DNA from 3 places in the Primorskyibacter flagellatus genome. Region 1 is predicted to be linked to each of the others. Evidence: riboswitches for the same ligand, from Rfam matches in the RefSeq annotation. Region 1 holds a riboswitch; each other region holds the start of a gene.
What was found. A riboswitch is a leader RNA that binds a small molecule or an ion and turns the genes downstream of it on or off. The one in region 1 is predicted to bind thiamine pyrophosphate.
Positions count from the first base shown of each region.

Region 1 (7,967 bases):
TACCAAACAGTTATAGAGTGTGCTGGCAGTCGGCAAACACCAAACAGCAACCCGAGCACAACGGAACTGAACGTGGTGTTGACATCTTGCATCAGAAAAGCACAAGGACGCCGCTTCTACCAAGTGGTGCCCTTGAACAGTGATATCGAGAGGTCAGGTTTTTACGCTTTGCGCAGCCCCATACCCCAGAATGCGGCCTCCAGTTGTGTTGCGGTTGTGAACCGTTTTTGCAACTGCGACCACCGGGGAGAGGTCTCGGGCGCGGGGCCCAGTCGCCGCGTCATCGCTCCGTCGATCATCTGGCCAAGCCGCGTCATCGCGGTTTGGTATTCACTGCCGTTATAGGTGTCGATCCATGCGCGATAGGGCGTATCGGGCGCGGCCTCTACACCAAGCCGCGTGCCGATTTCGGCGTAACCAAAGCAACACGGTGCCAGTGACGCCAGCAGATCCAGAAAGTCGCCCTGTAACCCTGCATCCATGACGTAGCGCGTATAGGCGATGTTCTCGAACTCTTCCACCGCGTTGAACAGGGTGACCTCGTCAATGCCTTCTGCGGCACAGGTCTCAATATGCAGGGCCATTTCGTGATTGACGAACCCATTGACTGAACCAGCGCAGACTTTCATCTCTTCCAATGTTTCGGCCTTGACCACCCCTAGGGACCAGGCGCGCGAAAAATGCACAAGAAAGACGTAGTCCTGTATCAGGTAATGCAGGAAAGCCGCGCGAGGCAACGTGCCGTCGCGCAGGCCTTCGACAAAAGGGTGATGCGTATAGCTACGCCAATCATCCGCGCATCCGTCCCGCAACAGGGCAACGGTGCGACCATGTTCCGATCCACTCATTAGACCGTCACGTCGATGGTGGTGTCTGACAGTGTTCTCATGGGTGCAGTCCTTTGAATTTTGCAAAGTGATGGGTTGGGCCGTGGCCCGTTCCGACCGTCAGGTCATCGGCATGGGCAAGAGCGGACGCGACATAAGCCTTGGCGGCGGTGACGGCGTCGCGCAGGTCCAATCCCTGCGCGAGCTGTGCCGCCAGGGCGGCAGACAGTGTACACCCCGTGCCATGGGTATTGCGGGTCTTGGTTCGTTGCCCTTCAAACCAGGTCACACCATCCCGCGTGACAAGGCAGTCCGGGCTTTCCGGTGCCTCCAGATGCCCGCCCTTCATCAGGACGGCAGCTGGCCCCTTGGCGATAAGCGCGCGGCCTTGTTCTTGCATGGCGGTCCGATCTGCAGCGATCGAAGCACCCAGAAGATGCGCAGCTTCGGGCAGATTGGGCGTCAGAAGCCTGGCCAGTGGTAAAAGCTGCGCCCGCAGCACAGATACAGCATCGGGCTGTAACAAGGGTGCGCCGCCCTTGGCGATCATCACGGGGTCCAGCACAATTGGAGCAGTACAGTCTCGCAGCACCTCGGCGACAGCGGCGGCAATGTCGGCATTGGCAATCATGCCAATTTTAACCGCATCCACTCTGATGTCCTCGAACACCGCTTTGATCTGCGCTTGAACGAAATCGGACGGCACCAGATGAATATCACTGACGCCTTGCGTATTTTGCGCCGTGAGTGCCGTGATCGCAGCCATGGCGTAGGCCCCATTGGCCGAAATCGCCTTGATATCTGCCTGTATGCCCGCGCCCCCTGATGGATCCGACCCGGCAATGCTAAGCACGTTTGCGATCATGCCCGGCCCTCCTGAAAGCTAAAGGCACGCGCCGCTGCCGCGACATCGGGCTGCCCACAAATGGCGGACACGACAGCCAGACCATCAGCACCGCTTTTCAGCACGGCACTTGCGTGTTCCGCTTTCAGCCCACCTATGGCGACGGCAGGAAGCGACGAGAGCGCGACAAGACGCGCCAACCCATCAAACCCGATAGGTGCGGCATGGTCGATTTTGGTCGCCGTGCCGAAAACCGGGCCAAGACCAAGATAGTCGACTATGGAGGGATCAGCCGCCTGCACCGTCTGCACCGTCTCGCAGGACAGCCCCAGAATCTTGTCCGGGCCAAGCCGCGCGCGGGCCTGCGCGGGCGTCAGATCTCCCTGTCCGATATGCGCCCCGTCTACATCGGCAGCGACGGCGGCATCCACGTCATCGTTGATCACCAAAGGCACGCCGCTGCCCGAAAGAGCCTTTTTGATCGCGCGTGCCAGCTCTACCCGTTCGTGTGTTTGTGCGGACTTGTCACGCAACTGCACCATGCTGACACCGCCCGATACCGCGCAACGCACCGTATCGATAACCCCACGCGAGGCGCAAAGCTGCGGATCGGTGACAAGGTAAAGCCGCAGGCTTTTGCGCAGGGCCGTCATGCGACAACCGCTTCGTGCAGTTCGTCGGGCTGTACCGCCGCCAACGCGTCGAGGAAATGCACTTGGAAGCTGCCGGGGCCACTTGCCTGCCTGGCCGCCATGCCGCCGGCCACTTTAAAATGTGCCAACGCGCCCAAGGCCGCGTCAAACGCCGGTCCGACGGCTGCGTACGCCCCCATCAATGCTGTCAGCGAACAGCCCAAAGCGGTCACCTGCGGCATGATCTCCGACCCGCCTGCGACCCGTGCCGTCCGCGTGCCGTCGGTGACAAGATCCACAGGACCGGTGATCGCGACAACAGAGCCGAATTTCCGTGCCAATGCTACACCCACAGCTTCAGCCGCTTCGACAGCATCGCCGCTGTCGGCCCCCTTGCCGGATCCCGCCTCTCCAGCGAGGGCAAGGATCTCTGAGGCGTTTCCCCGCAGGATCGTCGGACGCAAGGACAGAATGTCCTGCGCGACCCCTTTGCGGTAGTTGCTGACGAAATGCGCAACCGGGTCGAAGACCCACGGAATATTGTGGGTGTTTGCCGTCTCGGCTGCGGATATCATGCCCACGACCCAAGGGGCAGACAATGTTCCGATGTTAATTGTCAACGCCCCGGAAATCGGCGTGAAATCCGTGATTTCTTCAACGGCATGAAGCATGGCAGGCGACGCGCCGGCAGCCAATACAACGTTGGCGGCGATGTTCATCGCCACGTAGTTGGTGATGCAGTGTACAAGCGGGCTTTGCGCGCGAAGCGGAGTCAGAATATCTGTGACAGTCAATTGCGGCTCTTTCAGGTTCTGGCGAAAAAGAGCACTTTGTCAGCAAATATAAAGCGACTGTGACCTCCCTCCGCCAGCATTATCTGGTTCAGGTTCAAAGGGTACGTCTCAGCTTGGCAGCGCCCCCGGCTAAAGAGACATTAGGCAAGCCTTGATACGGCGTCAATCGCCATGGGACACTCTGGCCCGGACATCACTGTACCGGGGCTTTCAACTTTTCTATGGTTCAGGGCGGTCTGATTATTCAACGCCGGGCTGCGGTTCTTCCGGAGTGATCCGTTCCAGCGGATAGTCCCAGAACTGCCATCCATCAGTCCCTTCGGGCAGCCAGTAGACATTGCTATACCCCCATTCGATTGCGCGTTTGGCGGCGTTCCAGCTCATCCAGCAATCTGCAAGGCAGAAGAAGAGGACGGGATGCGTGCTGTCATTTTTCGTGACATTGGCCAAACCGCGTCGGAAATACCCTTCTGTGACGTCCGCAATGGCACCGTAGCCGACATTGGGCAGCCAGATCGCGCCGGGGATGGAGTCTCGCGGTTTGTCGCGCCAGATCGTGCCTTCGGGCAGGTTGGCGGGTTTCGGGGCTTGCGGCAGAACATCAATGAATGCGGTCTGGCCCGCTTGCCACAGGTCATGTGCCGCCTCCGGCCCGACGACCGTGCCACCCGACAGGGTAGACGGGACCGGCCCCCGGTAGCGGTCCATCCGGTAATCCGCGGGTTCGTCTTCAGCCACCACACTGACTGGCAGTCCCACAAAAAGCAGGATCGCCAGCATCCGGATCATTGGGACAGATCCAGAACCGTATCCCCAAGGTCCGAGACCAACGGCACGCCCGCATCAGCAAGCAGAGCGTTGATTTCATCCTGATTGCGTCGAATGAGCGAGTTCAGCTTGCGCTGCCAAACTTTTTCACCCTGTCGGACGCCCATCGTGATCCGGTAGTAAAGTTTGGGCGGCAGGGTTTCCTTGATCAGCGGAATGGCTTTCATACCCGGATGGGATTGTTTGACCAAAGGACCTCCGATCGGCCCCCAAATGATGGCGGCGTCGATCTCTCCGCTTTCAAGGTCGGCCAGCATGTCCTCTGAAGGGCTTTCGTACCGTCTGTCAACAAACAGATGGTAGGCCTTTGCCTTCCCTATCAAGCCGTTGCGCGCCATATGGGTAGCAGGCGGGCTTCCGGCGATGATCCCGATCTTCAACCCCTGCAAGCGTTCATCCGACAGCACGGTGACGTCGGTCAACGGGCCGTCCTTCGGAACGATCAGCACATATGTCGATGTCAGATAATGATTGGTGTTCAGCACAAGCTCATGGCCCTGCGCATAACCAATGATCACGTCGCATTTCTTGATCTTAAGCGTGTTGCGGACAAAGCCGGTCGCCATCGGATACCAGGTATATTGAACGGGCAGAGCCAGCTTTTCGCCGACCAGCTCTGCCAGCGCGTTTTCATAGCCAGATCCGTCTTGCATGGACATCGGGGCATTGGCTGGATCTGCGCAAACCCTCAATGCGTGCGTCGAGACAAGATCAGAGGTCTGCGCCTGCGCCACACCGGCGCAAAGCAACAATCCCAAAAACCCTGACGCGACAAGGCGCATCGTATCAGCCCATGCAATCATTTTCCATCTCGCGGATCAGATCGGACTTGGCTTCTTTCTTGGCCGGGCGACCACGCGGCACCGCATCCATGCCACGGGCTTTGAGGTAAACATAGATGTCATTGAGATAGCACATCACGTTCGGGTTGTCGCCAAAGTGCGGCATGACCGAGTTGCCATTCTGACGACCATTCACCACGACATCATAAAAATCGTAATAGTCCAGATGCACGGCGGAATTCTTGATCTTCGGTGCATAGGTGGACCCTTCGCCATCCGGACCATGACAGACATGACATTCTGAATGATAGCGACGGAAACCCGAGAAGGTCATCCAATCGACGGTCCCATCCTCGGCCACCTTGTAGGTAGGAATATCATCTTCGGTGAAGTACATGCCATCGTCCTCATAGGCGACAGCGACTTCATCAGCGTGTTCTTCGGGCTTTACCGGCTGATCGCTCGAGCTTTGGGCAAAGGCTGCAAGGGGAAGCAGCGTCGATACGGCGGCGGCAAAGAAAAATCGGGATGCAGTGCGCATCATGGCTGTTCACCTTTCGGACAGTCGTTAGGGGAGGTCCGGCACACGGATGCGCCGGACCCAGCTTTTGAAGCGTTATCGAGCCTTAATCCGGCAGTGCGAACACGGTCAGCTGACCACCCAACGCGGTGTAGTCGCTGAGGGCGGCATAGCCACCCACGGCACCCAGACCGTCATTCGGGTTCGTCAGACCAGCCGCAAGACCGATCCCGGCCCAGCCGCCAATACCAGACAAGATGCCGATATACTGCTTACCTTCAAACTCGTAGGTCATCACGTTACCGATGATACCCGAAGGGGTCTTGAAGCGGTATAGTTCGTCGCCCGTCGTCGCATCGACCGCCTTCAGGTATCCCTCAAGCGTCCCATAGAAGACCACGTCGCCGGCAGTCGCCAAAGCACCGGACCAGACCGAGAACTGCTCGGGGATGGACCACTTGATCTCACCCACCGTGTTGTCCCAGGCGATGAAGTTACCCATGCCGCCATGGCTGTCGGGAGCCGGATACATCGCCAGCGTCGCGCCGACATAGGGCTGACCGGCGGTGTAGGCCACGCGGAACGGTTCGTAGTCCATGCAGACGTGGTTGGTCGGGACATACATCAGCTCTGTTTTCGGCGAATAGGCCGCAGGCTGTTGGTCCTTGGACCCAAGCGCCGCCGGGCAAATACCGGTGGAGTTGACGTCTTCGCCATTCTGCTCGGTCGAGTACTGCGCGACAACGGCCGGACGACCGTATGTCTCGGATTCGGGGTCCATATCGACACCGGTCGTCCAGTTCACAGCCGGATCGAACTTTTCCGCCACCAGCAATTCGCCGGTTTCGCGATCCAGGGTATATCCCAGACCGTTCCGGTCGAAATGCGTCAGCAGCTTGCGTTCTTCACCATCAATTTCCTGCTCTGTAAGGATCATTTCATTGACGCCGTCATAATCCCACTCGTCATGCGGGGTCATCTGGTAGAACCACTTGGCCATGCCGTCATCGGGGTCACGCGCCATGATGGTCATCGACCAACGGTTGTCGCCCGGGCGTTGCGCAGGGTTCCAGGTCGAAGGGTTGGCAGAGCCGTAATAGAAGAGGTCAAGCTCCTCGTCGTAGGAATACCATCCCCACGTCGTGGCGCCGCCGATCTTCCACTGATCGCCTTCCCAGGTCTTGATGGAGCTGTCCACGCCGATCGGCTTGCCCAGATGGGTTGTCTTTTCCGGGTCCACCAACAGTTGATCGTCGGTGCCGACAGAATAGGCGCGCCACTCAAGTTCGCCGGTTTCCATGTTGTAGGCCGTGACATGGCCCTGAACACCGAATTCACCGCCCGAGATACCGACAATGATCTTGTCCTTCACCGGAAGAACCGTCGCGGTGTTTGTCTCGCCTATCGACGCGTCGCCGTTCTGTGCTTCCCACTTCACCTCGCCGCTCATGGCGTCCAGCGCGACCACTTTCGTGTCGGCCTGATGAAGGAAGATCTTGCCATTGGCGTAGGCAACACCGCGGTTCACGGTATCGCAGCACATCACCGGGATGACATCCGGGTCCTGCTTTGGTTCGTATTTCCAGACGATCTTGCCGTCCTGTGCCAGATCAAGCGCATAGACGATGTTCGGGAACGGCGTGTGAACATACATCATGTTGTCGATCACCAGCGGCGAGCCTTCGTGGCCCCGCAGCACGCCGGTGGAGAATGTCCATGCAACCTGAAGGTCGCCGACGTTTTCGGCGTTGATCTGATCGAGTTTGGAATATCTCTGGTTTTTGTAATCGCCCGTCTGGATCGCCCATTGTGCCGGGTTGTCCATCAGCGTCATGAGATCGTCATTCGCCATCGCCATACTGGCGCAGCAAAGGGCGATGCCCGAGGTTAACATTCTAAGGGTCTTCATTTCAGTCCTCCCGAAATACACGGCTTTCGCCGCCTCATGGCAAAACGGGGCATAGCCCATCTGCCGCTATGTACTGCCCCGCCAGCTCTCTCCTCCCGGCGGGGCAGACATTTCTTATGTCACGAACCTTCGTCAGTCGCCTCAGTTTCGTCAGAATGGCTCGCGAGAAACGCAATCACATCTGCGCGGTCCTCTTCTTTACGAAGCCCGGCAAAGGACATCTTCGTGCCCTTGGCGAAATCGCGCGGTTTTTCCAGAAAGGCAGCCAGTGCTTCGGGCGTCCAGACATCCCCGGCTTCGCCCATTTCCGCCAGAACCTTGGAGTATTTGAAGTCTTCCACACTGGCGATCTGCCGCCCCATGATGTTGTTCAGGACCGGCCCAACCTTGCTTTTGGCGTCCTCGCCCACATCGTGACAAGCTTGGCATTTGCGGAACACTTTTTCGCCTTTTTCCGCATCACCTGCCATCGAGTGGCTTTCGGCCATGACGGCAAGCGGAAGAAGTGCCGCAAAAGCTGTGCAGATTACTGTTTTGAACATTTTAAGCCTCTATCTTACTGGTCTTGAAGCAAACGATCTGCGTGCCAGGCAATGTGATCGCCTGCGAAGGAGTTCACAAAGAAATACGAATGGTCGTAGCCTTCCTGCATCCGGAACACCCCTGGCTGCCGATTGCGCATCATGGCCTCGGCAAGTGTTTCCGGCTTGAGCAGGTCCAGAAACTGGTCAGATCCACCTTGATCGATCAGCAGGTCGCCTTTCCATCCCTTGTCGTCCATAAGTAGCACGGAGTCGTGCTGGCACCAGCTTGATTCGTCATCTCCAAGAT
Region 1 is NZ_JBLWVF010000008.1:155,583-163,549, reverse strand. It holds gene tenA (thiaminase II) at 162-848, opposite strand; gene thiD (bifunctional hydroxymethylpyrimidine kinase/phosphomethylpyrimidine kinase) at 886-1,692, opposite strand; gene thiE (thiamine phosphate synthase) at 1,689-2,324, opposite strand; gene thiM (hydroxyethylthiazole kinase) at 2,321-3,097, opposite strand; TPP riboswitch at 3,146-3,234, opposite strand; gene ACN0WV_RS11260 (PQQ-dependent catabolism-associated CXXCW motif protein) at 3,338-3,886, opposite strand; gene ACN0WV_RS11255 (substrate-binding domain-containing protein) at 3,883-4,728, opposite strand; gene ACN0WV_RS11250 (c-type cytochrome, methanol metabolism-related) at 4,712-5,248, opposite strand; gene ACN0WV_RS11245 (methanol/ethanol family PQQ-dependent dehydrogenase) at 5,334-7,136, opposite strand; gene ACN0WV_RS11240 (c-type cytochrome) at 7,256-7,678, opposite strand; gene fghA (S-formylglutathione hydrolase) at 7,693-7,967, opposite strand, start outside.

Region 2 (7,967 bases), on a different contig from region 1:
GCATGGCCGCCGGAACGCGGACGCACCACAGGATGCGCGCGGGTGGGGCGTTCATGACGCGGGCAAGTTCCACCCAGGCGACGGGTGTGCGCATCAGCGCGTCGAAAAAGGCCGATGTCACGGGAAAATAGATGATCAGCAGCGCCATCGCGACCTTCGACCATAGCCCGTAACCCAGCCACAGCGTCAGGATCGGTGCCAGTGCGAACACGGGGATGGCCTGGCTGAAGACCAGCATCGGGCGGAGCAGATTGCGCGCAAAAGACGAAGCGGCAAGAAGGATCGCCGAGGCAAAACCCAAGGTCGCCCCGAGGCCAAGACCAATCAGCACTTCTGTGATGGTCACGACCGCATGTTCGGCGATCAGCATCCGGCTGGTCCAGAGCGTGGAAAAGACCAACATGGGTCCGGGCAGAATGAAGCGCGGCAGATCGGCAAACGTGACCACGGCCTGCCACGCCAACAGACCCAGAAGCGCGACGCTGGCGAAGTGCAGGACCTTTTTCACACTGCCTCCATAAGTTGCCGCAGCAATCGGCCCTGAAAGGCAAGGGTCTCAACCGCATCATAGGGGCGCGGCACGCGTGCGGGCGGTGATGCGACCGGGGTGATCCCCTCGCGTGTCATCAGCAAAACCGTCTCACCCAGCCGGGCGGCCTCGGCGGCGTCATGGGTCACATGCAACACGGTGCGACCGGCCAGCAGTTCGGCCGAAAGGTCCTGCATCCGGGCGCGTGTCTGCGCATCAAGCGCCGAAAAGGGTTCATCCAGCAATATGACAGGCCGGTCTTCCATCAGGGTCCGGGCAAGCGCCACCCGCTGCCGCTGTCCGCCGGAAAGGGCGTCAGGGCGTTTGGTGCCGTGATCCGCAAGGCCAACGCGCGCCAATATGTCGAGCGCCCTTTCACGCGGCTGCTGCGTGCCTCGCAACCGTGCGCCGAGGGTGACATTCGCGGTCACGTCAAGCCATGGCATCAACAGGTCGCTCTGCGCCATCAACGCCACGCGACCTGCCAGCGGCGCACCATCGCTTGCGCCAACGGTGCCCTCAAAGTCGACCTTGTCCCCAAGGCTCGCAAACAGGCGCAAAAGCGTGGACTTGCCCACACCGGAGGGACCCAGCAGACAGGTCCACCGCCCCGCCGGAACCTCCAGCGACAGGGGGCCGAAGATCGCGGTGCCACCGATCGTGACACGCCCGGTCAATCGAAGCGCAGGCGCGCCGCTCATCCCGAAAGCCCCCTGGCCCAGAAATCGGCTTGCAGCCGTGTGGCGGTCTGGAAGCGCGCGCATAGCCGGGGCCAGCGCGGGCTGGTTTCCGTTGTGTGGCCGAGGCTGCGCGCGACCGTCAAGTCGATCAACGCGCCACCCTCGCGGCAGGCGTGCATCTCATCCAGCGTCTTGGCCTTGGTCACCGCCAGGGTCCAGGCACAAGGGAAATGGACAAGAAACAGGTATGCCGCGCGTCGCAGCGGACCATCGGCCATCTGTCCAGCCAAGGCGTGGTGGGTATGATCGTTCCACGCTGTACCGGCGGCGTCGTGCCAAAGACGCAATGCCGTGCCGTAGCTCATTCTGCCCCCAGGTCGACGGCCAGCGCAGTGACAGGACGCGTGCCCTCGATCAGCCCGGCCTGATGCAGAAAGTTCTCGAACCGCGCGTAGCGGCCGGCGTCCAGTGCCTCGGGACGCAACGCAAAGCGCGGGATCGTATCGGCCCATGCCTTCTTGTTCAGTTCGTCCTGAAGCTCGGTTGAGGTGGCCGCGAACACCTCCCAGCTCTCCCGCGGGTGGTTCACTATGTACTGCGTGGCCTTTTCCATTGCCCCGAGGAAACGCCGGATCATTCCCGCATCCATCGTCTGGGGGTTGGCGATGTAGATCAGTTCGTCATAGGTCGGCACGCCGTGTTCCTCGGGGTAGAAGCACCGGCCGGCGACGTCCTCGATCTCCATCTGGTTCAGCTCAAAGTTGCGAAAAGCCCCGATCACCGCATCGACCTGCCCCGACATCAGCGCGGGCGACAGCGACCAGTTGACGTTGACCAACTCGATATCGCCGGTGCCAAGCCCGGCCTCGCCCAGCATGGCCGAAAGCAGCGCCTCCTCGACGCCGGCGACAGAGAAACCCACCTTGCGGCCTTCGAGATCCGCGATCTGCGCGACAGGTCCGTCATCCAGCACGAGCAGGCAGTTGAGCGGTGTGGCGACCAGCGTGCCGACGCGGATCAGCGGCATGCCTTCTGCCACCTGAAGGTGCAGTTGCGGCTGGTAGGAAATTGCAAGGTCGACCGCACCTGCGGCAGCCATCTTGGGCGGATCGGAAGGGTCGGCCGGGGCGATCACTTCGACCGCCAGGTCTGCTTCAGCGAAATAACCCATCTCCTGCGCAATGATGATCGGCCCGTGATCGGGGTTCACGAACCAGTCGAGCATAACGGTCATCTCGTCCTGAGCGGCGGCGGGTGTCGCCAGAACAAGGGCGAGGGCTGTCAGCATGGGTTTCATGGGATGTCTCCGGTTGGGTCGCCGAGGGCGACGAGAAATATGTTTCCGTCCCAGACCGCCCCAAGCCTTTCAGCGGCCGTCCATGCGCGCTGGCCCGAGCGACAACAGAGCACGGCGCGTTGTCCGGTGGCGGGAATGGGGCCTCCGGGGCCGAAAGCGGTGGCGGGAAGACGGCGGGCGAAGGGCCGCATCAGGGGGGCCTCGTCCTCGGCCCGCAGGTCGACGAGAAAGTCAGCGGCAGTAATCGCGGAAGGCGCGAGGAAACGGGGGCCGCGCTCGGGTTCGGGCGTATCGGCAAAGCGAAACTTGCCCGATCTAAGGCTGCGCCCGTCGAAGGTGACAAGCTGCCCGAGGGGCGAAGGATCGAGCCCTGCGAGTAGTGCGAGAGCCATCTGCGCCTGAAGCGCGCCGATCACACCCACGACCGGCCCCAGAACGCCATCCTCGGCGCATGAGCCGAGCCTTTGCGGCAGGTCGGGAAACACGGCGCGCAAGCTGGGCGCGCCGCCGCAGAAGGCCCCGGCATAACCGTCGAGTCCAACCACCGAGGCGCTGGCCAGCGGGCGGTCCGCAGCATGGCAGGCGTCGGACAGGATGTAACTTGCCGCGAAGCTGTCGGCGCAATCGAGCACAAGATCGGTACTGTCGCAGAGCGCGCCGACATTGGCAGGATCAAGCGCGGCCACGACCGCCTCGACCCTGCAATCGGGGTTGAGCGCGGTGATCGCCGCAGCGGCGGCCTTGGACTTTGCGACGCCGATATCAGACTCGCGGAACAACGTCTGGCGATGCAGGTTCGTCGCCTCAACCCGGTCCGGATCCACCAACCGAATGCGGCCTACGCCAGCCCCGCCGAGGTATTGCAGCACCGGGGCAGCAAGCCCGCCCGCGCCGATGACCAGCACATGCGCCCGGCGCAGACGGGCGTGGCCCAAAGGCCCAAGTTCGGGCACTGCGATCTGGCGGGCATAGCGGCTCATCGCGTCGCCTCGATCCAGGCACTAACGCGGGCCTCCGGGTCCTCACTGAGGGTGATATCGGTGACCACTGACACGACATCGGCACCGGCGGCAAAGACGCCCGCTGCCCGCTCGACGCGCATGCCGCCGATGGCGACAAGGGGCAGGTCGCCAATGGCGCGCTTCCATTCGGTGACACGCTCAAGGCCCTGCTGGTGCCATTTCATCTTTTTCAGGATCGTCGGATAGACCGGGCCCAGTGCAACATAGTCAGGCGACATTGACAGGGCGCGGTCAAGTTCGGCGTGGTCGTGGGTGCTGATGCCCAGCCTGAGGCCAGCACGGCGAATGGCCGGAAGATCCGCAGTATCGAGATCTTCCTGCCCGAGATGCACCCACTCGCAGCCTGCGTCGATGGCGATCTGCCAATGGTCGTTGATCACCAGCGACGCGGAATGCGCGCGGCAGAGCGATTTCGCTTGGGTGATGGCGTTCCAAAGGTCGGCCAAGTCCATATCCTTGATACGAAGCTGCACCAGCTTCACGCCCAGCGGAAGCGTGCGGTGCAGCCAGCCGGCGTTGTCAAAGATCGGATAAAAGCGGTGTAGGCTCATGTCAGGAACGCCCTGCCGATGACGGGGGTCGAAGGGGCCGCCATGTCGCGTGGCTCCATCGGGTCGGCCTCGTAGGCGAGCCGCCCGGCCTCGACCGCGCGGGCGAAACCTTCCGCCATCCTCGCCGGGTCGCCCGCTTTGGCGACGGCGGTGTTGAGCAGCACCGCGTCATAGCCCAACTCCATCGCCGTGGCGGCCTGGCTCGGCAGACCGAGGCCCGCATCCACCACCATGGGCACGTCGGGAAACTGGGCGCGCAAGGTGCGCAGGCCATAGATGTTGGTCAGCCCCAGCCCGGTGCCGATGGGTGCGCCCCATGGCATGAGCACCTCGCAACCCGCCTGTAGCAGCCGGTCGGCAAGAACCACGTCCTCGGTGGTATAGGGAAAAACCTTGAAACCCTCATCGGTCAGAATGCGCGCGGCCTCCACCAGTCCGAAGGGGTCGGGCTGAAGGGTATCCGCATGGCCGATCACCTCGAGTTTGATCCAGGGCGTGTCGAACAGCTCGCGGGCCATCTGCGCCGTGGTCACCGCCTCGCGGACCGAATGGCAGCCTGCGGTGTTGGGCAGGAGTGTCACACCGAGGTCGCGGATCAAATCCCAGAATGCCGCGCCGGCGCGATCGCCGCCCGCCTCACGTCGCACAGAGACGGTGGCGATACCGGCACCGGAGCGGCGGAAGGCCTCGGCCAGAACCGCCGGCGACGGGTATTGCGCCGTACCCAGCATCAGACGCGAATTGATCTCGGTACCGTAAAGCAGCATCTCAGCCTCCCTGCCGCGGGGCGACGATCTCGATCCGGTCGCCAGGGGAAAGGGGGGCGTCGCGCGCCGTCGCCGGAACGAAACTTTCGTTGACGGCGGTGGCGACCTTGGCGTCGCGATAGCCCAGTTCGTCCAGCGCACCGGCGAGGGTTTGCGCCTGCACCTCGGTTGCGGTGCCGTTAACCGTGATCTGCATAGTAAAACTCCGGTTTGCTTTGGTCGAAGGCCAGTTCAGTCGCCATCCGTGCAAGCGCAGGCGCGAGCAGAAAACCGTGCCGGAACAGGCCATTGACATGGATCGTCTCGCCGCGCCGGACAAGGCGCGGCAGGTTATCGGGAAAGGCCGGACGTGCATCGGCACCGATCTCGATCAGTTCGGCCTCGCCAAAGGCGGGATGCAGCGCGTAGGCGGCCGAGAGCAGTTCCAGCACAGACCGAACGCGCCGGCGGCGATCGTCGCTTTCGATCTGTGTCGCGCCCAGCATGAAATGACCATCGGCACGGGGCACAACATAAAGCGGAAAGCGCGGGTGGAGCAGACGAACCGGGCGGGTCAGGCGGATGTCGGGCGCACGCAGCACAACCATTTCGCCTTTAACGCCGCGCAGATCGGGAAGCGCGTCACGCGCCGCGTGCCCACGGCAGTCGAAGGTCAGGCCATCGGCACGGCCCGGCTCTGCGATGAAGGTGACACCGTCGCGCTCAAGCCGCGTTCGAAGGTGGCGCAGGGCGGCGCGCGGGTCAAGGTGAGCCTCGGCGGTGACGTGCAGCGCCCGGTCGAAGCGGTCTGAGAGGTCCGGCTCCAGTGCTGCAAGGGCGGAACCGTCAAGCAGGGTGTGGCCCTCAATGCGGCGGGCGAAACGGTCGAGTTCGCGACGGTCGCGATTAAGGGCCACGACGACGGTGCCGCGCTGCGTGACACCCACGCCCTGCCGTTCCCACCAGCGAGCCGCCTGCTGACCCAGCCGAACCACCGGCTCTTCTGCCGTTTCGCCTTCGCAGAATGGCGCAAGCATGCCGCCCGCCCACCATGAACAATGGTGTGGTCCGGGCTGCAACACAGGATCGAAGACAGTGACCGCGCAGCCTCGGGCGACCAGTTCGGTGGCCACGCAGAGCCCTGCGACGCCAGCGCCGATGACGGTGGCCCGCGTCATGGCCAGTATCCGTGAAAATGGTGGACCGGGCCGTGGCCGCCGCCAATAGCCCGGTCATCAGCCGCGCAGATCGCGCCGTGCAGCCAGACCTGCGCACGCCCGGCCGGGCCTTCCAACGGCGCGCCTTTTGCCAGTTCGGCGGTAATGGCCGAGGATAGGCTGCATCCGGTGTCATGGGTATTCCAGGTGGTGACCCTTGACTGCTCCAACGCGATGGTGCCGGAAGCGGCGAGCAGCGCATCGACCGACTTTGCGACCAGCACCGGATCGCGCATCACGGGACCGCTGTAATCAGCGTCCGCTTCGGCAGGGACGGCAACGATCTCGGGCGAGAAAAGCATGCCGATCTTGATGACCTGTGGTGTCATTTCTTCCTCCACCGACGACGGGAGGAGGGAGAAAAGGCGGGCGGAGGTTGCCCCGCAGCCTGCTCGTGCTCCGTTCCCTCCGCCGGTATTGTCCGGATCAGGTTCGATGGGTTGGCTCGCGCCTCTCAGTCCCTCACGGAACACCCCAACGGATTCGCCTATGAGGTAGCAGTCGCCGTGCCGAGGTTCAAGCCGCGCGTGGGTGGACATTTCCCCGGACGCCGGAACGACCGCCTGCGCGGAGGGGCGCGCAACAGCACCGCGCAACTTCATAGAGCCGACGCGAGAAATCTCACCGTCAAGTGTGGCTCCGCGTATTCTCCTGCCCGGCACCCATGACGCAACGCTTTCTGGGATTTGAGACAATCGAGCCCGCAACTAATGGGCAGCCCTTTTAAATTTAAGATATTTTCCTTTTCCCCTGCGAACAGACGGGGCGTAACCAGCCCGACTTTGACAACCTTGGGTCGAAGACGACGTTACGGTCGGCCGGCTGAGTGACGGTAAGGCGCGTTGAACCCGTTCCTGCATCGGCGGGCGACTAGAACAGCAGAATTAGGGGATAGAAAACCATGGATTTCACGAAACCAGACCTCAAGGCCCGCTTTGCACAACTGGGCTTTCTCGTCCGGCACACTTTCACCATTGTCGGGCGAAATCGCGCGTTGTTGGGGCCGCTGATTGTCATGTGGGTCTATGCTGTGGTGATGACCGGCCTGTTCTTCGCCGGGCTTGTTCTTGCTGTTTACGAGAACGGCAACAGCACATGGTTCCTGCTCGGAGGGGCTGTGATGTTAATCTACAAGTTCTTTTTTTACAACCGCGCCGAACTGACGCTCAGCCGCCTGACATATGGCACCGCCACCGGTGGCACGCCCACCCGGCGTGAAGCACGACGCGAAATTACCGGCCTCGGCTCTCAGGTCCGCACCCTTGGCCTGCTGGACATGGCCGCCGTCTGGGTGGCCAGCCGCAAAAACAAGGAAGGCGGCCTGATGGCGATGTTACTGGGCGGCATCGTCGAAGTATGGGATCTGGTAAACCACTTCCTGCTACCGGCTTTCGCGATCGACCGGCTGAGCCTGGGCGACGGGGTTATCAAAATGAAACGATTGAAGGATCATGTGCCCGAAACCCTGGCTGGTGTGTTCGGAATCGACATTATGGGCGGCGTGATCGGCTCGCTGATGAAGCCGCTCTATGTCTTCGGTGGCCTTGCAGGGGTTGCTCTTGGCCTTTTCTTTGGCGGCGGTATGCCGGATGCCTTTTCGGCCGGGGCGCTTTCCGAAATTTCTCGCAACATGCCGCAACTGGGCCCGATCGGTCCGGACACCGTCTTTAACTGGCTGCCGGTCTTTGTTGTAGTCTCTGTCAGTGTCCTGCTGCACACGTTGTTCGCGCGTGTCGTGACCGCGATCAAGGTTGTCTATTTCACACTGTTCTATACCCGCATCATGCATCCCGAAGATCTGGCACCCGAAATGCGCGCGGGCCTTGAAGGATACCTTGATCTGGACACAGACGAGATGCCGACTGCTTCGGTGTCGATATGAGGATATGTGCCCGATCACTTGTGAGCTTGCCAGATTGGACACA
Region 2 is NZ_JBLWVF010000004.1:9,506-17,472, reverse strand. It holds gene ACN0WV_RS06430 (ABC transporter permease) at 1-508, opposite strand, end outside; gene ACN0WV_RS06425 (ABC transporter ATP-binding protein) at 505-1,230, opposite strand; gene ACN0WV_RS06420 (hypothetical protein) at 1,227-1,574, opposite strand; gene ACN0WV_RS06415 (ABC transporter substrate-binding protein) at 1,571-2,506, opposite strand; gene ACN0WV_RS06410 (HesA/MoeB/ThiF family protein) at 2,503-3,486, opposite strand; gene ACN0WV_RS06405 (thiamine phosphate synthase) at 3,483-4,079, opposite strand; gene ACN0WV_RS06400 (thiazole synthase) at 4,076-4,846, opposite strand; gene thiS (sulfur carrier protein ThiS) at 4,848-5,042, opposite strand; gene ACN0WV_RS06390 (FAD-dependent oxidoreductase) at 5,026-6,003, opposite strand; gene ACN0WV_RS06385 (bifunctional hydroxymethylpyrimidine kinase/phosphomethylpyrimidine kinase) at 6,000-6,383, opposite strand; TPP riboswitch at 6,429-6,529, opposite strand; gene ACN0WV_RS06380 (hypothetical protein) at 6,944-7,924, shown strand.
Region 2: it holds a riboswitch for thiamine pyrophosphate, as region 1 does, so the genes downstream of both, ACN0WV_RS06385 (bifunctional hydroxymethylpyrimidine kinase/phosphomethylpyrimidine kinase) here and thiM (hydroxyethylthiazole kinase) in region 1, are expected to answer to the same signal.

Region 3 (7,967 bases), on a different contig from region 1:
CGTGCCGCCCGCATCCCAGCGCGGCACGACCCGGTCCATCCCTTCGGCCCCCAGACCCGTGCCTGACAGACGCAGCGCAACCAGACCGGCGACAAGTGCCAGTCCAAGCTGCACCAGCGCAAGCGAGGCCGCATGGGCAAGGTCGAAATCGAACCGCACCGCCTGATAGATCGCCAGTTCCAGCGTCGTCGCACGCGGCCCCCCGCCCAGCGTCAGCGCCACCGCGAAGCTCGACAGGCAGATGACAAAGATCACCGCGAAGGCACCGGGCAGAATCGAGGTCAGCATCGGCCGTTCCAGCACCCGGAAGACATCGCGCGAGGTGAATCCCAGCGTCGCGGCCAGCCGGAAGCGCTCGCCGGGAATCGCCAGCCACCCTTGCAGGATCAGCCGCGTGGCCAGCGGCAGGTTGAAGAAGACATGTGCAAGAACCACGCCGTGCAACCCGTAGATCGAGACTTCGGGCAGCCCAAACGCCTCAAGCACACGGTTCAACACCCCCGCCCGTCCGAAAACGGCCAGCAAGCCAAGAATGGCCACGATCACCGGCAGGATGAACGGGGCACCCAGCAAAGCGATCAGCAAACCGCGACCGGGAAAGGCGCGCCGCGCCAGCGCCCGCGCGACCGGGATCGCGAAGGCCACGCTTAGCGCTGCCGACAGAAGCGCCTGCACCAGCGTGAAACGCAGCGCGGCCCAATCGGCCGGCTCCAGCCCCGTCAGGACGCCTGCGCGCCACGCCACCGCCGCCACTGGCCCGAGCGTCAGCCCGGCAACCAGTGCCCCGGCGATCAGCGCGACAGGGCGCGTCGCCATTCCTCGACCGCTTCTTTCTGCACTGTGGCGGCTTCCGCCTCGTCAAAGAACAGCGTCTTTTCCGGCAGCGGCAGCGTGTCGAACCCTTCGGGCCACTCGGACCTTGGCAAGGCGGCGGGCAGCGACCAGTTGCCGGTCGGGATCATGCGCTGGAACTCTTCGCTGAGGACGTATTCCATGAACTGATCGGCCAGCTCCGGCTGATCGGTGGCCGCGATTTTGCCAACCAGTTCGACCATGAAATAGTGGCCTTCGGGAAAGATCGCGGCGACCTTGCTGTCGTCATCTTCCGCGATGATGTGATAGGCTGGCGAGGTCGTGTAGCTGAGCACCATGTCGGCCTCGCCATCGGTGAACAGGCCGTAGCTTTCCGACCAGCCCTTGGTGACGGTCAGGATCTTCGGCGCAAGCTGCTCCCACACGCTTTCCGCCTTGTCGCCGTAGATCGCCTTGACCCACAGCACCAATGCCAGACCAGAGATCGAGCTGCGCGGATCCTGAATCACGATCTTCAGATCATCCGGCGCGGCAAGAAGCGCCTCGAAACTGTCGGGCGCGGTGTCCACGCGCGTCTTGTCGTAGACAAAGGCCGTCTGGCTGTAGTTGAACGGCAGGAAGGTTTCGTCCGTCCACTCAATTGGCAGCGTCAGGGACGAAAGATCCTGCCCATGCGGTCCGAACAGCCCACTTTCGCGTGCCTTGGCCGTCACGTCGGTGTTCAGCCCGATCACCACATCGGCGCGGGTCTTGTCGCCTTCCAACATGATGCGTGGCAGCAGGTCGCCGGGCTTGTATTGCAGATCACAGCCGCAGAGCGCCTCGAATCCCGCCTCGATCGACGGGCCGGGGCCCCATTCGGATGTGAAGTAATCCGGAGCATAGACCGTCAGCACGGGCGTCTGTGCGCCTGCCGTGCCGGCAATCATCATTCCCGCAGCAAATGTCAGGGCCTTTTTCATCGGCATCCTCCTTATTGCGGCAGATGGGCAAGATAAGGAGCGTGTGTCCGATACCTTCCCTCCGCCGGTGTTAACCGGGTCAGGTTCAACGGGTTCGCGTCATGCATCTCAGCCTTTGCAGGCACCCCGAGGCTCAGCAATTGGTAAGGCTGCGATGCCCCGGTTTCAAGCGAAATCCCTTGAGGGTCCGGCGGCTCTGGCCTAACACCAACGCCCAAAGGAGCCCGTCCCATGAGCATGAATTCGTTTGGCCAACTTTTCCGCGTCACCACCTGGGGCGAAAGCCACGGGCCTGCACTTGGTGCCACGGTGGATGGCTGCCCGCCGGGGGTAAAGGTGGACGAGGCGATGCTTCAACACTGGCTGGACAAGCGCAAACCGGGCCAGAACAAATTCACCACCCAGCGGCAGGAGCCCGATCAGGTACGCATCCTGTCCGGCGTGTTCGAGGGCCAGACAACGGGAACGCCGATCCAGCTGATGATCGAAAACACCGATCAGCGCAGCAAGGATTACGGCGACATCGTCGAAAAGTTCCGCCCAGGTCATGCCGACATCACCTATTGGCAGAAATACGGCATTCGCGACTATCGCGGCGGGGGTCGGTCTTCGGCGCGCGAAACGGCGGCGCGGGTGGCGGCGGGCGGCATTGCGCGCGCCGTTATCGACGCGCTTGCGCCCAGCGTGAAGATCACCGGCTACATGGTGCAGATCGGGCCGCATACGATCACGGGCGAGCGGGACATGTCGCAGATTGACCAGAACCCTTTCTGGGTGCCCTCGGCAGAGACGGCTGAAACATGGGCCGACTATCTGAACGGGTTGCGCAAATCCGGCAATTCCGTGGGCGCGATGATCGAGGTCGTGGCGCAGGGCGTCCCCGCCGGTCTGGGCGCGCCGGTCTATGCCAAGCTGGACACCGATTTGGCCGCCGCAATGATGAGCATCAATGCGGTCAAAGGCGTGGAGATCGGCGAAGGCATGGCTGCCGCGATGCTGACCGGTGAAGAAAATGCCGACGAGATCTTCATGGGCAATGACGGCAAGCCGGTGTTTTCGTCCAACCATGCGGGCGGCATTCTGGGGGGCATATCGACCGGGCAGGATGTCGTGGTGCGCTTCGCGGTCAAGCCGACCTCTTCCATCCTCAAAACCCGCCAGACAATCACCAAATCGGGCGAAGCAGCAGAGATCATCACCAAGGGTCGGCACGATCCATGCGTGGGTATCCGCGCCGTACCGGTGGGCGAGGCGATGATGGCCTGCGTGATCCTCGACCACATCCTGTTACACCGAGGCCAGATCGGCGGCGAAGTCGGCGAGACGCGCGGCAAGGTCGGCCCAACGCTTGGCTGACATCTTTGCGATCACCTTCCCGATCTTTGCGTTGGTGGCACTGGGCTATGGCTGCGTCAGGGCTCGGGTTTTCAAACCGTCGGACATGCGGGTTCTGGGGCAGTATGTCCTGATGATCGCCCTGCCCGCGCTGCTGTTCAACGCCGTGGCGACGCGCAAGATCGCCGAGGTCATCGTGCCGTCATACATCGCGGTTTTCGCGCTTGGCGGGCTGGCGACGATTGCAATTGTCTACATCCTCGTAACGCTGCAAGGCACCGGACCTGCCCGCCGGGCGATTGCCGTGATGGGCTCTGCCTGTCCCAACTCTGCCTATATCGGCTTTCCGATGATGCTGCTGGTTTTTCCGGATCTCGCGGGACTGATCCTGGCGATGAACCTGGTGGTTGAGAATTTCGTGCTGGTCCCGATCAGTTTTGCCTTGCTGGAGCTGTCACGACCGCGCCAGGGCATGTCGCTGTGGTCAAGCGGCTGGCAGACATTGCAATCGGTTCTGAGACGACCGCTCGTCATCGGACTTCTGGCGGGTATGGTTGTCTCGGTGCTGGGGGTTTCCATTCCCCCCGCCCTTAGCCGCGTTTTGGAGATGACGGCAGCCTCTACCAGTGCCATCGCGCTTTTCGTCATTGGCGGAACATTGGCCGGATTGCCGATTGTGGGCAATCGTCTGCTTGCCGGTCAGATCGTCTTTGGCAAGCTGATCCTTCATCCGGCGATGACGGCACTATGCGTGCTGGCCGTTCCTTTGCTCGGTCTACCTGCCCTGTCATCGGATCTGGCCACGGCGGTGGTGATTTCCGCCGCCGTACCGATGATCGGCATCTATACGATCATTGCGCAGGATTATGGCCATGAAGGGCTGGCCTCGCTCGCGTTGCTGGCGGCGACTGTCGGCGCGTTTTTGACGCTGAACGGGCTTCTGATCTTGCTGACGTGACGCGCCCTATGGCTTGCCGGGATGCTGCTTGGCGATCTGAACGGCCAGAATACCGGCCGCGATGATCGCCACACCCAGAACGTCCAGCGGGCCGATTGCCTCTCCCAGCAGGACGGCGGCAGTGGCGACACCGAAGAACGGGTTTAGGAAATGGAATGTCGCGGCCTTGATCGCGCCGATATGGTTGACCAGCGAGAACCAGACCACAGTTGCCAACAAACCCGGCACCAGCGTGGTGTAGATGAAGGCAAGGATCAGCGGCGTCGTCATCTCGACAGTCAACGGCCATTCCAGCAGCGCCGAAGCCACCGCCAGCACGATTGCCCCCACGAACATCTGCAAACCGACGATCATCATCACATTGCCACCAGAGGATGCCCCGCGCACCGACAACGTGGCAATTGTCAGGGCTGCCGCGCCGATGACGCAAAGCCCGATGCCCCAAAGGTCGCCGCCCGCTTGCAGACGCGCGCCCATGATCAGCGCCACGCCCAGCATCCCTGCGATCAACCCGGCAACCGCAAGCCAACGCAGCCGGTCGCGAAAGACGATCCAGCCTGCCAAGGCGACCATCAGCGGCATGGTTGACGCAATGATCGAGGCAAGCGACGCCTCCACCGTCTGCATCGCCACGAAATTCAGCCCCAGATACAGCGCGTTCTGGCAAACGCCGAAAATGATCGTCGCGCGCCATTGGTTGCGGGTAAGACGAAAGCTCTGCCCCATGGCTTTCGCGATCAGCACCCCGATCACACCTGACACGAAAAAACGAAGCGACAAGGACGCGAGCGGCGGGGCGTATTCCACGATGATCCGTGCCGACGTGAAGGCCGACGACCACATGAACACAAAGGCCAGACCCATCAGAATCGCGCGCAGATCCATGTTCAGCCCCTTGACTTGAAAACGAAAAAAGACCCCGCCAGACCGGCGGGGTCAAGTCGAGTGCCTTGTGTTAAACACAGGCACCGGCGGTGTTCAATTCTAATGAGGGCGTTCGACCATCTCGGCCCGGACCTGTTGGCGCAGCACGTCGATGGACACGGTCTTGCCCTCGCGACGGAAGTGCCAATAGGTCCAGCCATTGCAGCTTGGCGCGCCTTCCAGATGGGCCCCGACCTGATGGATCGACCCCTTGACGTCATCGCCGATCAGCGTGCCATCGGCACGCACCTTGGCGATCTTGCCCGATGGCGAGGTCAATGTCTCACCGGGGCGCAACATACCACGTTCGACCAATTGGCCGAAGGGAACGCGCGGCTCGGCGCGTTTCGAGGTGCTGACCTGAAGGGCTTCACGGTCGTATTTGCGCACCGATGCGATGCGACGGGTGGCGACCTCTCGGTAGGCCTCTTCGCGCTCGATCCCGATCCAGTCGCGGCCCAGCATCTTGGCAACGGCACCCGTCGTTCCCGTGCCGAAAAACGGGTCCAGCACAACATCGCCGGGGTTGGTCGAACCGACGAGAATGCGGTGCAGCAGGCCTTCGGGCTTTTGCGTCGGATGCGCCTTGTCGCCATTGGAATCCTTCAACCGTTCGCCGCCATTGCAAATCGGCAGCACCCAGTCGGATCGCATCTGGATGCCCTCGTTCAATGCCTTCAGCGCCTCGTAGTTGAACGTGTATTTGGCACCTTCGGATTTGGACGCCCAGATCATGGTTTCATGCGCGTTGGTGAAACGTTTGCCGCGGAAGTTCGGCATCGGGTTGGATTTGCGCCAGACGACATCGTTCAGGATCCAGTAGCCCTCGTCCTGAAGGGTAGCCCCGACGCGGAAAATGTTGTGATACGATCCGATCACCCAGATCGCGCCATCCGGTTTCAGCAAGCGCCGCGCCGCCTTCAGCCAGGCCTTGGTGAACGCGTCATAAACCGCAAAGGACGAAAACTGGTCCCAATGGTCATCAACCGCGTCCACACGGGAATTGTCAGGCCGGTGCAGATCGCCCTTCAGCTGAAGGTTGTAGGGCGGATCGGCAAAAATCAGATCCACGGATGCCTCCGGAAGACTGTTCATCGCCTCGATGCAGTCCCCGGCCAGAATCGTATTGAGAGGGAGCGCCGAAGCGCCCTTTTTCTTTGTCATGGTTCTCATCTCTGCCTCTGTCCCCGGCGCTTTTTGCGCTCGTTGGTTGGCTATGAAGATGAGTCAAAGCTGATTCGTGGTCAATTTCTTTTTTGAATCAGCCACTTATCATTTCATCTTGATACAAGATATTGTGTACCGGTTTAAACGAACGTCTATGGTGTGGGGTTACACCAATATTTTCCAATGCCGATTTGTGACATTTTGACGGATATCCCATATTCGTCTCCCAACCATAGCCGGGATAGTGTTGCGCCAAATCCCACATGATCCGGTCGCGACAGATTTTCGCAATGATCGACGCCGCCGCAATGCTGACGGAGCGCGCATCGCCACGCACCACAGTCTCTGCCGAAATACTCAACCCACGCGGAACCATGTTGCCATCAATCAGGACATGATCGGGGGCAACCGCCAAGCCGAGAATGGCGCGCTCCATCGCAAGATGGCTTGCACGGAGGATGTTGAGCGCGTCAATTTCTTCCACCGTGGCATGGGCGATGGAAACCTGCGCGACCTCTGCCAGCTCTGCGGCAAGCTCTGCACGACGCTTTGCCGACAGTTTCTTGGAATCGTTCAGCCCTTGCGGGATGCGCGCGGGATCGAGAATGACGGCCGCCGCTGTCACCGGTCCGGCCAGGGGACCGCGCCCGACCTCGTCCACGCCAGCAATCAGCCGCGCACCGCGTTTCAGCGCGTCAGCCTCAAGGGAATAATCGGGGGATAGAAGTGATTTTGTCATGGCTTGTTGAACCCCACGGAGCCGTTTTTGCCAAGCGGAAAACGGAAGAAGGGGCCAGACCCTGACCCCTTCCCCTTGGAACGCGGCGCTGGGGTGCGGCCACGCACCTGCTCGACGCCGCCCTATTCCGAGCGGTGCCAAACTTGGCGACCTGCCGTGGTGTAGCCACGCGCACGCAGGCAATGCCCGCTATAGGCCTGTCGTTCACCCCGGAACGAACGCACATCGCGCAAGCATTCGCCGGGTAGACGTCTTGCGCTTTGATAGCTGCGGTCAAGGCACCGTGCACCGAACAGGGTTTCATGGCCGCTCCGGGTGCGGGCGGTCACCTGACAGTGTTGCGGCAGCGGTGCAGGCCGGTTGCCATAAGACCGACGGCCATGGTCATGGCGATCATAGCGGTCGTGTTTCCCCGACATGTGTTTCTGCGGTTTGTAGCGATCACGATCTTTGCGGTCCTTGTACGATTTGCTCTTCTTCTTGTCGTCCTTGTCATTGTCGCGGCTGCTCTGGATCGCTTTGCCGATAATGAAAATAGTGGCCGCGCCCGCCAGAATGCGGGCTATATCCTCTTCACTGGCCGCCTCTACGGGCTTGGCAGCAAAGGCGGTGATGGCCAAACTGGCGGCGAGAACGGTGGAAATGAATTTGCGTGACATGAACGGGGGTCCTTGTGGTTGGATCGTGCGAGTCCTTGGGTCTAATCTGGCGTGGCCTGCATGGCACCGCTTGTGAACTCACCCTCCCCCCGAGGCCGAAAGTCAGGCAATAGCGCCCCCTTGCTATCGGATAACATCACGCTTTTTTCGCTTGGTTATTGAATTGCCGCCGGGCTTTGCGCAGAGTTCATCGCATGACACATACGCGCCCCCTTCACGCATTGATCCTGACGCTGCTGCTGGCCCTGCCCGCTGCCGCGCAGGCCGACTGCTACGCCGATTACAAGGCCAAACGCGATGCGCCCCTGCGTCTGCACTATGGTGTGGCTCGGATCACAGGGGCCTGTTCGCAATCTGCCGCCCAGGCACAGCTGACACCGCGCCTTGCCGCTGATGGCTGGACGCTTCTG
Region 3 is NZ_JBLWVF010000002.1:258,079-266,045, reverse strand. It holds gene ACN0WV_RS04490 (thiamine/thiamine pyrophosphate ABC transporter permease ThiP) at 1-816, opposite strand, end outside; gene ACN0WV_RS04485 (thiamine ABC transporter substrate-binding protein) at 792-1,775, opposite strand; TPP riboswitch at 1,815-1,914, opposite strand; gene aroC (chorismate synthase) at 2,007-3,131, shown strand; gene ACN0WV_RS04475 (AEC family transporter) at 3,124-4,068, shown strand; gene ACN0WV_RS04470 (DMT family transporter) at 4,075-4,953, opposite strand; gene ACN0WV_RS04465 (site-specific DNA-methyltransferase) at 5,053-6,165, opposite strand; gene ACN0WV_RS04460 (ribonuclease HII) at 6,254-6,898, opposite strand; gene ACN0WV_RS04455 (hypothetical protein) at 7,021-7,557, opposite strand; gene ACN0WV_RS04450 (hypothetical protein) at 7,752-7,967, shown strand, end outside.
Region 3: it holds a riboswitch for thiamine pyrophosphate, as region 1 does, so the genes downstream of both, ACN0WV_RS04485 (thiamine ABC transporter substrate-binding protein) here and thiM (hydroxyethylthiazole kinase) in region 1, are expected to answer to the same signal.